2 regions of the Streptomyces sp. NPDC033229 genome follow, and region 1 is predicted to be linked to the other one. Evidence: riboswitches for the same ligand, from Rfam matches in the RefSeq annotation. Region 1 holds a riboswitch; the other holds the start of a gene.

Region 1 (5,311 bases):
AGTGCGGCTCCAGGCGCTTGGCGATGTAGTTGGCGCCGAGCACCGCGACCTGCGTGGCGCGCTTGAGGCCCTCGCCGCCCATCAGCCGGACGTACGCCCAGGAGATCGGCAGGATGCCGGCGGAGCCCCAGGGGGCCGCCGAGATCGGACCGACGCCGGTCGCCGGGCCCGCGGTGGGCTGCAGCGGGTGGTTGGGCAGGTAGGGGGCGAGATGGGCGCGGACGGCGACCGGACCGACGCCCGGGCCACCGCCGCCGTGCGGAATGCAGAACGTCTTGTGCAGGTTCAGGTGCGAGACGTCGCCGCCGAACTCGCCCGGCTTGGCCACCCCGACCAGGGCGTTGAGGTTCGCGCCGTCGACGTACACCTGCCCGCCCGCCGCGTGGACCTCCGCGCAGATGTCGGCGACGTGCTCCTCGAAGACACCGTGCGTCGACGGGTAGGTGATCATCAGCACGGACAGCTCGTCGCGATACTGCTCGATCTTGGCCCGCAGGTCCTCGACGTCGACCTCGCCGTCGTCGGCGGTCTTGACGACGACGACCTTCATTCCGGCCATCACGGCGCTCGCGGCGTTGGTGCCGTGGGCGGAGGACGGGATCAGGCAGACGGTGCGCCCCTCGTCACCGTTGGCACGGTGGTACGCCCGCACGGCCAGCAGACCCGCGAGCTCACCCTGCGAGCCCGCGTTCGGCTGGATGGACACCTTGTCGTAGCCGGTGACCTCCGCGAGCCGCTCCTCGAGCTCGGTGATGAGCGTGAGATAGCCGCCCGCCTGCTCGACCGGCGCGAAGGGGTGCAGCGCACCGAACTCGGGCCAGGTGACCGGCTCCATCTCGGTGGTCGCGTTGAGCTTCATGGTGCACGAGCCGAGCGGGATCATGCCGCGGTCCAGGGCGTAGTCCCGGTCGGCGAGCCGGCGCAGGTAGCGCAGCATCGCGGTCTCGGAACGGTGCTGGTGGAAGACCGGGTGGGTGAGGTAGTCGTCGGTGCGCAGCAGCCCCTCGGGGAGCGCCTCCGCGACATGGGCGTCGAGCGCCTCGATGTCGGCGTCCACCTCGAAGGCGGACCACACCGACGCCACCTGGACGCGCGTGGTGGTCTCGTCACAGGCGATGCCGACCTGGTCGGCGTCGACCAGGCGCAGGTTGACGCCCCGCGCGCGGGCGGCGGCGACGACCTCGGCCGCCCGGCCGGGCACCCGCGCGGTGAGGGTGTCGAAGTACGCGCCGTGCACGACCTCGACCCCGCCGGCGCGCAGGCCCTCGGCGAGCAGCGTGGCGTAGCGGTGCGTACGCCGCGCGATGCCGGCGAGACCGTCCGGGCCGTGGTAGACCGCGTACATCCCGGCCATGACGGCGAGCAGGACCTGGGCGGTACAGATGTTGCTGGTGGCCTTCTCGCGGCGGATGTGCTGCTCGCGGGTCTGCAGGGCCAGGCGGTAGGCCTTGTTGCCGTCCGCGTCCACGGAGACGCCGACGAGACGGCCGGGCAGGCTGCGGGCGAACTTCTCGCGCACGGCCATGAATCCGGCGTGCGGACCGCCGAAGCCCATGGGCACGCCGAAGCGCTGGGTGGTGCCGACCGCGATGTCCGCGCCCAGCTCGCCGGGCGAGGTGAGCAGGGTCAGCGCGAGCAGGTCGGCGGCGACGGTGACGATCGCGCCCAGCTCGTGGGCCCGCTCGATGACCGGGCGCGGGTCGCGCACGGCACCGGAGGCGCCGGGGTACTGCAGGAGGACACCGAAGACGCCGCGCTCGGCGATGTCGTCGGGGATGCCCTCGGAGAGGTCGGCGACGACGACCTCGACGCCGGTCGGTTCGGCGCGCGTGCGTATCACCGCGACGGTCTGCGGCAGCGCGTCGGCGTCGATGAGGAAGACGCCGTCCTTGACCTTGCCCACGCGCCGGGACAGCGACATGGCCTCGGCCGCGGCGGTGCCCTCGTCGAGCAGGGAGGCGCCGGAGGTGGGCAGCCCGGTCAGGTCGGCGACGACGGTCTGGAAGTTGAGGAGCGCCTCCAGCCGGCCCTGGGAGATCTCCGGCTGGTACGGCGTGTAGGCCGTGTACCAGGCGGGGTTCTCCATGACGTTGCGCAGGATCACCGGCGGGGTGAAGGTGCCGTGGTATCCGAGCCCGATCATCGGGGCGAGGACCTCGTTGCGGTCCGCGAGCGTGCGCAGCTCGGCGAGGACCTCGGCCTCGCTGCGGGCGTCGGGCAGCCGGAGCGCCTCGGTGCTCTTGATCACGGCCGGTACGGCGGCGGCGGTGAGCTCGTCGAGCGAGCCGAAGCCTACCTGGGCGAGCATCTTCGCCTGGGCCGCGCTGTCGGGCCCCACGTGGCGGTGCTCGAACGGCGTGCCACGCTCCAGGTCGGAAAGGGAGATGCGGTGGGCTGTCATCTGCGGAGGCCTCCTGGTCGTTGCGACCTGCGAGGGGTACCACGGCGCGGGTACCCGGACGGCCTCCCCCTCTGTCATCTCAACCTGAGAGCTTCACCGGGCCGCACGGGGCGGTCCGGCTTTCACCGTCGGTGAGGAGGGGCTTCGTCGCGCTGTACCCGACCCGGCCCGCCCTGCTTTCCAGAGTGACCTCGTCCGCGCGGTACGTGTGCCTGAGAGATTCCGGGGAGGATTTGCTCCTTCGGCGCCCCCGTCGAACCCGTCAAAGGATCTCGGAGGACTCTCCCGCGTGGGGTCTGCAGCCACTGTCAGCCTACCAGCGCGGGTCCAAGCGGATCCCTCGAGTGGCCGGTTCCCGCTTTGTGCCTTTTCGTGGTTCTCAGGGCTTCTCTGTGCTTCTCTGTGCTTTCCCGGGGGCCTCGGAGGTCGCTGGAGTTCCGTAGGGCAGGCGCGACCACGGGAGGAACCGTGCAGACCGATATCGATCCGCGGAGTCTCATCGGCCGCAAGGCGTTCGACCGCAATGGCGCGAAGATCGGCACCGTGGACGAGGTGTACCTCGACGACGCGACCGGGGAACCGGAGTGGGCGGCGGTGCGCACCGGGCTGTTCAGCCGGGACGCGTTCGTGCCGCTGGAACCGAGCCGGGTCGAGGACGACACCCTGCGCATCCCCTATGACCGGGCGCTCATCAAGGACGCCCCGGACTTCGGGGTCGGCCGCCACCTCTCCCCCGAACAGGAACTGCAGCTCTACCACCACTACGGGCTCGACCTCCCCCCGCCGGACCCCGAGACCGCCCCTCGGCCCGGCGCTCAGCCGGACACGCCACCGGCCAGCGGCTGACCGTCGGACCGGGCCCCGACAGGCGGCTCCGGCTGCTCGGACGGCTCCGGCTCAGCAGACCCGGGCAGAGCCGCCGGATCCCCCGGTTCCGGCGGCTCCGGCGGCTGCTCCCACGCGGCTCTGATCAGCGGCAGTGGCTCCCCCGGCTCGAGCGCGGGGTCGTCCACGGCGAACGTTCGCACCCGGCCGGGTGCGGACCAGGGTTGCTCGAAGCGCACGGTGACCCGGCCGACGCCGCTGCCCTGGATCCAACCGGTCCCGTACTCGGTGTGCCGGATGTCCAGCCCGGGCACCCAGCGCCGCGGCCGTCGCCCGGCCGCCTCGTCCGGGGCCGGCTCCCCATCCGCCTCGGCGGTCGGTGGTCTTTCCGCGTCGGCGGCGGCCTCGGCCGTAGCCGCCGCCTGGGCGAAGAGGTCCTCCTGGGTGTAGTCGGCGAGCCCGGTGACGCCGACCCCCAGCAGCCGCACCCCCGCCGTGGTGTCCACGCCGTCCAGCAGCCGCCGCACGGCCTCCCGCACCACCCCGAGGTCGTCCGTCGGCCCGCGCAGCGTCTCCGAGCGCGTCAGCGTCGAGAAGTCATAGCTCCGCACCTTGATGACGACGGTGCGCCCGGACCGTCCCGCCGCCCGCAGCCGCTGTACGCAGCGCTCCGCGAGCCGCGCCAGCTCCAGCTCCACGCGGGTCCGGTCGGTGAGGTCCTCCTCGAAGGTGTCCTCCACGGACACCGACTTGGCGTCCCGCTCGGCCACCACGGGACGGTTGTCGCGGGCGGTCGCCAGGGCGTACAGCCCCGCACCGTGTGCCTTGCCCAGCAGCCGCACCAGCTCCGCCTCGCCCGCCTCGGCCGTATCGCCCACCGTCGTGAGCCCGGCCCGCCGCAGCGTCTCGGCCGTGGCCGGTCCCACGCCGGGGATGGCCCGCACCGACATCGGGGCCAGCAGCTCCAGCTCGGTGCCCGGCTCGATGACGACGAGGCCGTCGGGTTTGGCCTGCTCGGAGGCGATCTTCGCCAGCATCTTGGAGCCGGCGAGCCCCACCGAACCGCTGAGCCCCGTCGCCTGCCGGATGTCCCGCCGCAGCCGCTCCCCCACCGCCCGTACGACCGCCGAGGAGGGCTCGACGCCACCGGCCTCCAGATCCACGAACGCCTCGTCCAGGCTCAGTGGCTCCACCAGCGGGGACAGCTCCCCGAGCAGCCCCATGACCACCTCGCTCACATCGCGGTAGAGCGTGAACCGGGGCGCCAGATAGGCGGCATTGGGGCACAGCCGCCGAGCCTGGGCGGTCGCCATCGCCGAGTGCACACCAAAGGCCCGTGCCTCGTACGACGCGGTGGCCACGACGCCCCGGGGGCCGATCCCGCCGACCACCACGGGCTTCCCGCGCAGGCTGGGCTTGGCCGCCTGCTCCGCCGCGGCGTAGAACGCGTCCATGTCCAGGTGCAGGATGGTCGGTGCGGCTCTCACGTCTCCGATGCTGCCCTACACCACTGACAATCGCACTGACCTGCGACGGAGCATCCTCCATAGGCCTGCCGGAAGGCCGGGCGGCCAGCCGCTCAGCCGACCCGGTTGCGCCGCCTCGCCAGCTCGTCCGCCGGGTTGTGGCCGATGAGCGTCTCGCCGGTGTCGACGCGCTCGCCGTGCAGCTTGGCCAGCGCGCTCTCGACGTCGCGCCACACCACCCCCACGGCGATCCCGAAGACGCCCTGGCCGCCCTGGAGGAGATCGACGACCTCGTCGGGCGAGGTGCACTCGTAAACCGTGGCACCGTCGCTCATCAGCGTCATCTGCGCCAGGTCGGCCACGCCGCGCGCCCGCAGATGCTGCACCGCGGTGCGGATGTTCTGCAGGGAGACCCCGGTGTCCAGGAGCCGCTTCACGATCTTGAGGACGACCACGTCCCGGAAGCTGTAGAGCCGCTGGCTGCCCGATCCGTAGGCGGGCCGCACGCTCGGCTCCACGAGCCCCGTGCGTGCCCAGTAGTCCAGCTGGCGGTAGGTGATACCCGCCGCCGCGCATGCCGTGGGACCTCGGTACCCGACGTGGTCGTCCCCCGGCTCCT
Region 2 (5,311 bases), on a different contig from region 1:
GAGGAAGGCGGTGGGCTCGTCCTGCCAGTCGGGCTCGAAGAGCCTGACCCGGCCGCCGGTCGCGTCACCGTCCAAAGCGCTGCGCCCGGCCCGGCACAGCTCGGCCACGGCGGCCGGCGGCAGCGGAACGCCGACCGCGCCCTCGGGGTTGACCACGATGCCCACCTGCGGGGGCAGCCCGCGGGCGAACTCCACGGCGGGCGCCACGGTGAAGGACATGTGGTCGCCGACGACGCTCCGGAACTGCGCCTCTGAGCTGAACACGGGCACGAACGCCGCGCCGTCGAGTTCGAGTGTGGGGACATCGAGGTCGGGGCTGTCGGGGCCGCCGCCGTTCGGTAGCGGTATCCACAGGTGGCTGCGGCCGAGCGCCTCGACGATCGCCGAACCGGCGGCGGGGTCGCCGAGGGAGCCGGCGAGCACCATTTCGAGTTCGTTGGCGGGCCACCCTTGGGGGAGGGCGGGGGCGCCCGGAGCGCCGGGGCCGCCGGCGAGAACGTCGTGGGGGACACCGCCGTGAGGGACACCGCCCTGAGCGGGGGTCCAGCCGTACTGCTCGGGGATGCTCATCTCGTCCAACTCGCCCAACGCCGTCCAACCACCGTATCGACAAAGCCGCATCCGAACCCTAGCGGCTCAGGGCCCCGCCGCTCTCGTCGGCCGCCGAATTCGGTGCCGATCCGGGCGTTCGGCGCGGGTGGCGACGTCCGTACCGATATAGGGCACGAGCCCCGGCGGTCCGGACGCGCGCACTCTTTCGGCGGCGTGCGGCCCTTCGACGGCAGGCTCCCGCTCGATCCCACGAAGGCGCAGGTCACGGCGCTGGAGCGGCCCACAAGGGCCACCACTCACGGTAGGTGATGAGTTGCGCAGGGCTACCGGCCCGGCACACGGTGAGCGAACAGCTCCCCGGCAGCCTCACCGAACTGAAGGGACACACCCCGCATGCGCGTCAACAAGCTCGTCTCCACCGCCATAGCCGTCGTCGCCTGCGGCTCCCTCGTCGCGGGCGTCGCCGGCCCCGCCCTCGCCGCCGCACCGGAACCGGCCCCCACCGCCGCGGCCCCGGACCCGAAGGCGGCCACGACACAGCAGCTGGAGACCGTGGCCAATCTGGGCGAGCTGCTCTCCCTGGCCGCGAAGATCGCGGCCGAGGCGCAGGCCAAGACCCCGGACCAAGCCGTGCTCGCCGATCTGCGCCAGCGGTATCAGGCGGCGGCCGACGAGCTCCTGAAGACCGTGAAGGCCAGAGCGGCCGTCCCCGGCGGTCTGCCGGCGGACGCCGTCAAGGACATCCAGGACGCCCTGGCGAAGCTGACCAAGGACCTCACCGACCTGCTCGCGGCGGTGGTGGCCGTGGACGTGCCGAAGGTGACGGCGGGCATCGGCAAGGTCGTCGCGGATCTCCAGGCCCTTCTCACGGCGGTGCCGAAGCTCGCGACAGGCGCGCTGCCGGGCGTCTAGAAGTTGCGCTCAGCCCGGGTCAGCCGGGTCAGCCGTCGAAGACGATGCCCTCGAGCGCCCGGGCGGCGGCGCGGTCGAGCAGCGTCGCGGACACACACCCGTCCGGCAGTCGACCGGCGGCGGTGTCCGCGACCAGTCGGGCCATCGCCCGGCGGTGCTGCCCGAAGGCGTACGCGGAGACGGTTCGGCCGCGTGCCGCCTGACCGGCGAGGGCGGTGGCCGGGTCCACGGCCAGCACCAGCAGATGGACCGAGCTGCCGCGGCGCCGCGCGTCCCGGACGAGCCAGCGGCGGACCCAGCCGCGCTGCCCGCAGTCGTGCACGACCGCGCTCGCGTCCGCGCGCAGGGCCCGGCGCAACCCGGCGTAGTGGGCGATCCGCACGAGCGGGCGGTAGACCCCGTAGGGCAGCCAGGGCGGAGTGCGGCGCTCCAGCCGGTCGCGGGCGTCCTGCGAGTCGACGCACCAGACCACCGCGTCCCGGCTGTCGAGGGCGGCCACGGAGCGTCGGATCAGTGTCGACTTGCCGCTTCCGGGCAGTCCGGAGACGACGAGCAGGTCCCCGGCCGGATAGCGCAGTGCCCCGGGGGCAGCGGCGCCGCGTAGATCGCGCACACCCGTCGGCCCTACGTTTCGCTGTTCCCCCTGCGCCCCCTGTGCCTTCCGTGGCCCAGGCGGCACGGATCCCGCCCCCCTCGCGTCCGTACCCCGCGCCCGCACCGTGATCCCCCTCCACTGGCCTCCCTGTCCGGCCCCTTGAGCCCCTACCCACCGAACGTAAAGGAAAGGTAATCCAAGTCAGGGGGTCTCGGGCCGTCCGTCGCACGCCTGTACGTGCAATGATGTGCGCGCCAACTGCATACCGGCCGCTCGAATCCGCGCGGGAGAGTCCCAGCACTATGTGTGCTGGGCGCCGAAGGAGCAAGTTCCTCCCTTGAATCTCTCAGGCCCCGTACCGCGCGGGTGAGGCAGATCTGAAAAGCGAGGCGCCCCCGGGCGACCTCCACCCAAGGTGCAAGCCGGGGACTCGCTCGTTTCGAGGCTCTCGGTGAACCTCTCAGGTTCCGATGACAGATGGGGAGGCCGTGACCCCTCTTTCGCGAGCCTTCCGCGAGTCTCGCGACCACGCCTGGGAGCCTGAACCATGACCGAAGCCCCCCGCCGCACCGCCCTCGACGCGCTCCACCGCGCGCTCGGCGCGACGATGACCGACTTCGCGGGGTGGGACATGCCCCTGCGCTACGGGAGCGAGCGCGACGAGCACGTCGCCGTGCGGACCCGTGCCGGTCTCTTCGACCTGTCGCACATGGGCGAGATCACCCTCACCGGCCCGCAGGCGGGCCGGGCGCTGGACTTCGCGCTCGTGGGCAATCTGTCCGCGCTGGCCGTCGGCCGGGCCCGCTACACCATGATCTGTGACACCGCGGGCGGCATCCTGGACGACCTGATCGTCTACCGCCTGGCCGACGAGGAGTTCATGGTCGTCGCCAACGCCTCGAACGCGCAGGTCGTGCTGGACGCGCTGACCGAGCGCGCCGCGGGCTTCGAGACGGCCGTCCGCGACGACCGCGAGAACTACGCGCTGCTCGCGATCCAGGGCCCCGAGTCCCCCGGCATCCTGAAGTCCCTCACCGACGCCGACCTCGACGGCCTCAAGTACTACGCGGGCCTGCCGGGCACGGTGGCGGGCGTGCCCGCACTGATCGCCCGTACGGGTTACACCGGCGAGGACGGCTTCGAGCTGTTCGTCGCCCCGGCCGACGCCGAGCGGCTGTGGCAGGCGCTCACCGACGCGGGCGCGGACGCCGGTCTCGTGCCGTGCGGCCTCTCCTGCCGCGACACGCTGCGCCTGGAGGCCGGCATGCCGCTGTACGGGCACGAGCTGACCACCGCCACGACGCCCTTCGACGCGGGCCTGGGCCGGGTCGTGAAGTTCGACAAGGAGGGCGACTTCGTCGGCCGCGAGGCCCTCACCGCCGCCGCCGAGCGCGCCGCGGCGAAGGCGCCCCGCAAGCTGGTCGGCCTGATCGCCGAGGGCCGCCGGGTGCCGCGCGCCGGGTTCCAGGTCGTCGCCGACGGCCAGGTCGTCGGCGAGGTCACCTCCGGCGCCCCCTCCCCCACGCTCGCGAAGCCGATCGCCATCGCCTACGTCGACGCGGCGCACGCCGAGCCGGGCACGAAGGGTGTAGCTGTGGACATCCGCGGCACCCACGAGCCGTACGAGGTCGTCGCCCTGCCGTTCTACAAGCGTCAGCGCTGACCCTTCTCGATCAACTCCCGTCCCACCTGTCAAGACCCGTTGCAAGAGCATCAACGCGCATCCAGGAGAATCAAGCCATGAGCAACCCCCAGCAGCTGCGTTACAGCAAGGAGCACGAGTGGCTGTCGGCCGTCGAGGACGGCGTGGCGACGGTCGGGATCACCGAGTTCGCGGCCAACGCGCTCGGTGATGTCGTCTTCGCCCAGCTCCCCGAGGTCGGCGACACCGTCACCGCCGGTGAGTCCTGTGGCGAGCTGGAGTCGACCAAGTCGGTCAGCGACCTGTACTCCCCGGTGACCGGCGAGGTCGTGGCGGCCAACCAGGACGTCGTGGACGACCCCGCGCTGGTGAACTCCGCCCCCTTCGAGGGCGGCTGGCTGTTCAAGGTGAAGATCACGGACGAGCCGGCGGACCTGATGTCCGCCGACGAGTACACCGCCTTCGCCGGCTGAGCCCGTACCCCGCCTCCGCCCCACCCCAGGAAGTCCAGGAAGAACTCATGTCGCTTCTGAACAGCTCCCTCCATGAGCTCGACCCCGACGTCGCCGCCGCTGTCGACGCCGAACTCCACCGCCAGCAGTCCACCCTCGAGATGATCGCCTCGGAGAACTTCGCTCCGGTCGCGGTCATGGAGGCGCAGGGCTCGGTCCTCACCAACAAGTACGCCGAGGGCTACCCGGGCCGCCGCTACTACGGCGGCTGCGAGCACGTGGACGTCGTCGAGCAGATCGCGATCGACCGGATCAAGGCGCTCTTCGGCGCCGAGGCCGCCAATGTGCAGCCGCACTCCGGCGCGCAGGCCAACGCCGCGGCGATGTTCGCCCTGATCAAGCCCGGCGACACGATCCTGGGTCTGAACCTCGCCCACGGCGGGCACCTGACCCACGGCATGAAGATCAACTTCTCCGGCAAGCTCTACAACGTGGTCGCCTACCACGTCGACGAGCAGACCAACCTGGTCGACATGGAGGAGGTCGAGCGCCTCGCCAAGGAGCACCGCCCGAAGCTGATCGTCGCCGGCTGGTCCGCGTACCCGCGCCAGCTGGACTTCGCGGCCTTCCGTCGGATCGCGGACGAGGTCGGCGCGTACCTGATGGTCGACATGGCCCACTTCGCGGGCCTCGTGGCCGCCGGGCTGCACCCCTCCCCGGTGCCGCACGCGCACGTCGTGACCACCACCACGCACAAGACCCTCGGCGGTCCGCGCGGTGGTGTGATCCTCTCCACGGCCGAGCTGGCCAAGAAGATCAACTCCGCGGTCTTCCCCGGTCAGCAGGGTGGTCCGCTGGAGCACGTGATCGCGGCGAAGGCGGTGTCCTTCAAGGTCGCGGCGAGCGAGGAGTTCAAGGAGCGCCAGCAGCGCACCCTGGACGGCGCGAAGATCCTGGCCGAGCGCCTGATGCAGTCCGACGTGGCCGAGGTGGGCGTCTCCGTCCTCTCCGGCGGCACGGACGTGCACCTGGTCCTGGTCGACCTGCGCAACTCCGAGCTGGACGGCCAGCAGGCCGAGGACCGTCTCCACGAGGTCGGCATCACGGTCAACCGCAACGCCATCCCGAACGACCCGCGCCCCCCGATGGTCACCTCGG

The links. A riboswitch is a leader RNA that binds a small molecule or an ion and turns the genes downstream of it on or off. The one in region 1 is predicted to bind glycine.
Region 2: another riboswitch for glycine. It lies ahead of gcvT (glycine cleavage system aminomethyltransferase GcvT); the one in region 1 lies ahead of gcvP (aminomethyl-transferring glycine dehydrogenase).

The regions. Positions count from the first base shown of each region.
Region 1 covers NZ_JBVIQR010000020.1:123,916-129,226, forward strand. Annotated here, with positions in the region: gene gcvP (aminomethyl-transferring glycine dehydrogenase) at 1-2,401, opposite strand, end outside; glycine riboswitch at 2,592-2,699, opposite strand; gene ACZ53N_RS19370 (PRC-barrel domain-containing protein) at 2,870-3,247, shown strand; gene ACZ53N_RS19375 (DNA polymerase IV) at 3,217-4,713, opposite strand; gene ACZ53N_RS19380 (MerR family transcriptional regulator) at 4,806-5,311, opposite strand, start outside.
Region 2 covers NZ_JBVIQR010000038.1:12,443-17,753, forward strand. Annotated here, with positions in the region: gene ACZ53N_RS28025 (enhanced serine sensitivity protein SseB C-terminal domain-containing protein) at 1-426, opposite strand, end outside; gene ACZ53N_RS28030 (hypothetical protein) at 946-1,464, shown strand; gene ACZ53N_RS28035 (AAA family ATPase) at 1,493-2,188, opposite strand; glycine riboswitch at 2,334-2,430, shown strand; gene gcvT (glycine cleavage system aminomethyltransferase GcvT) at 2,607-3,722, shown strand; gene gcvH (glycine cleavage system protein GcvH) at 3,800-4,174, shown strand; gene glyA (serine hydroxymethyltransferase) at 4,222-5,311, shown strand, end outside.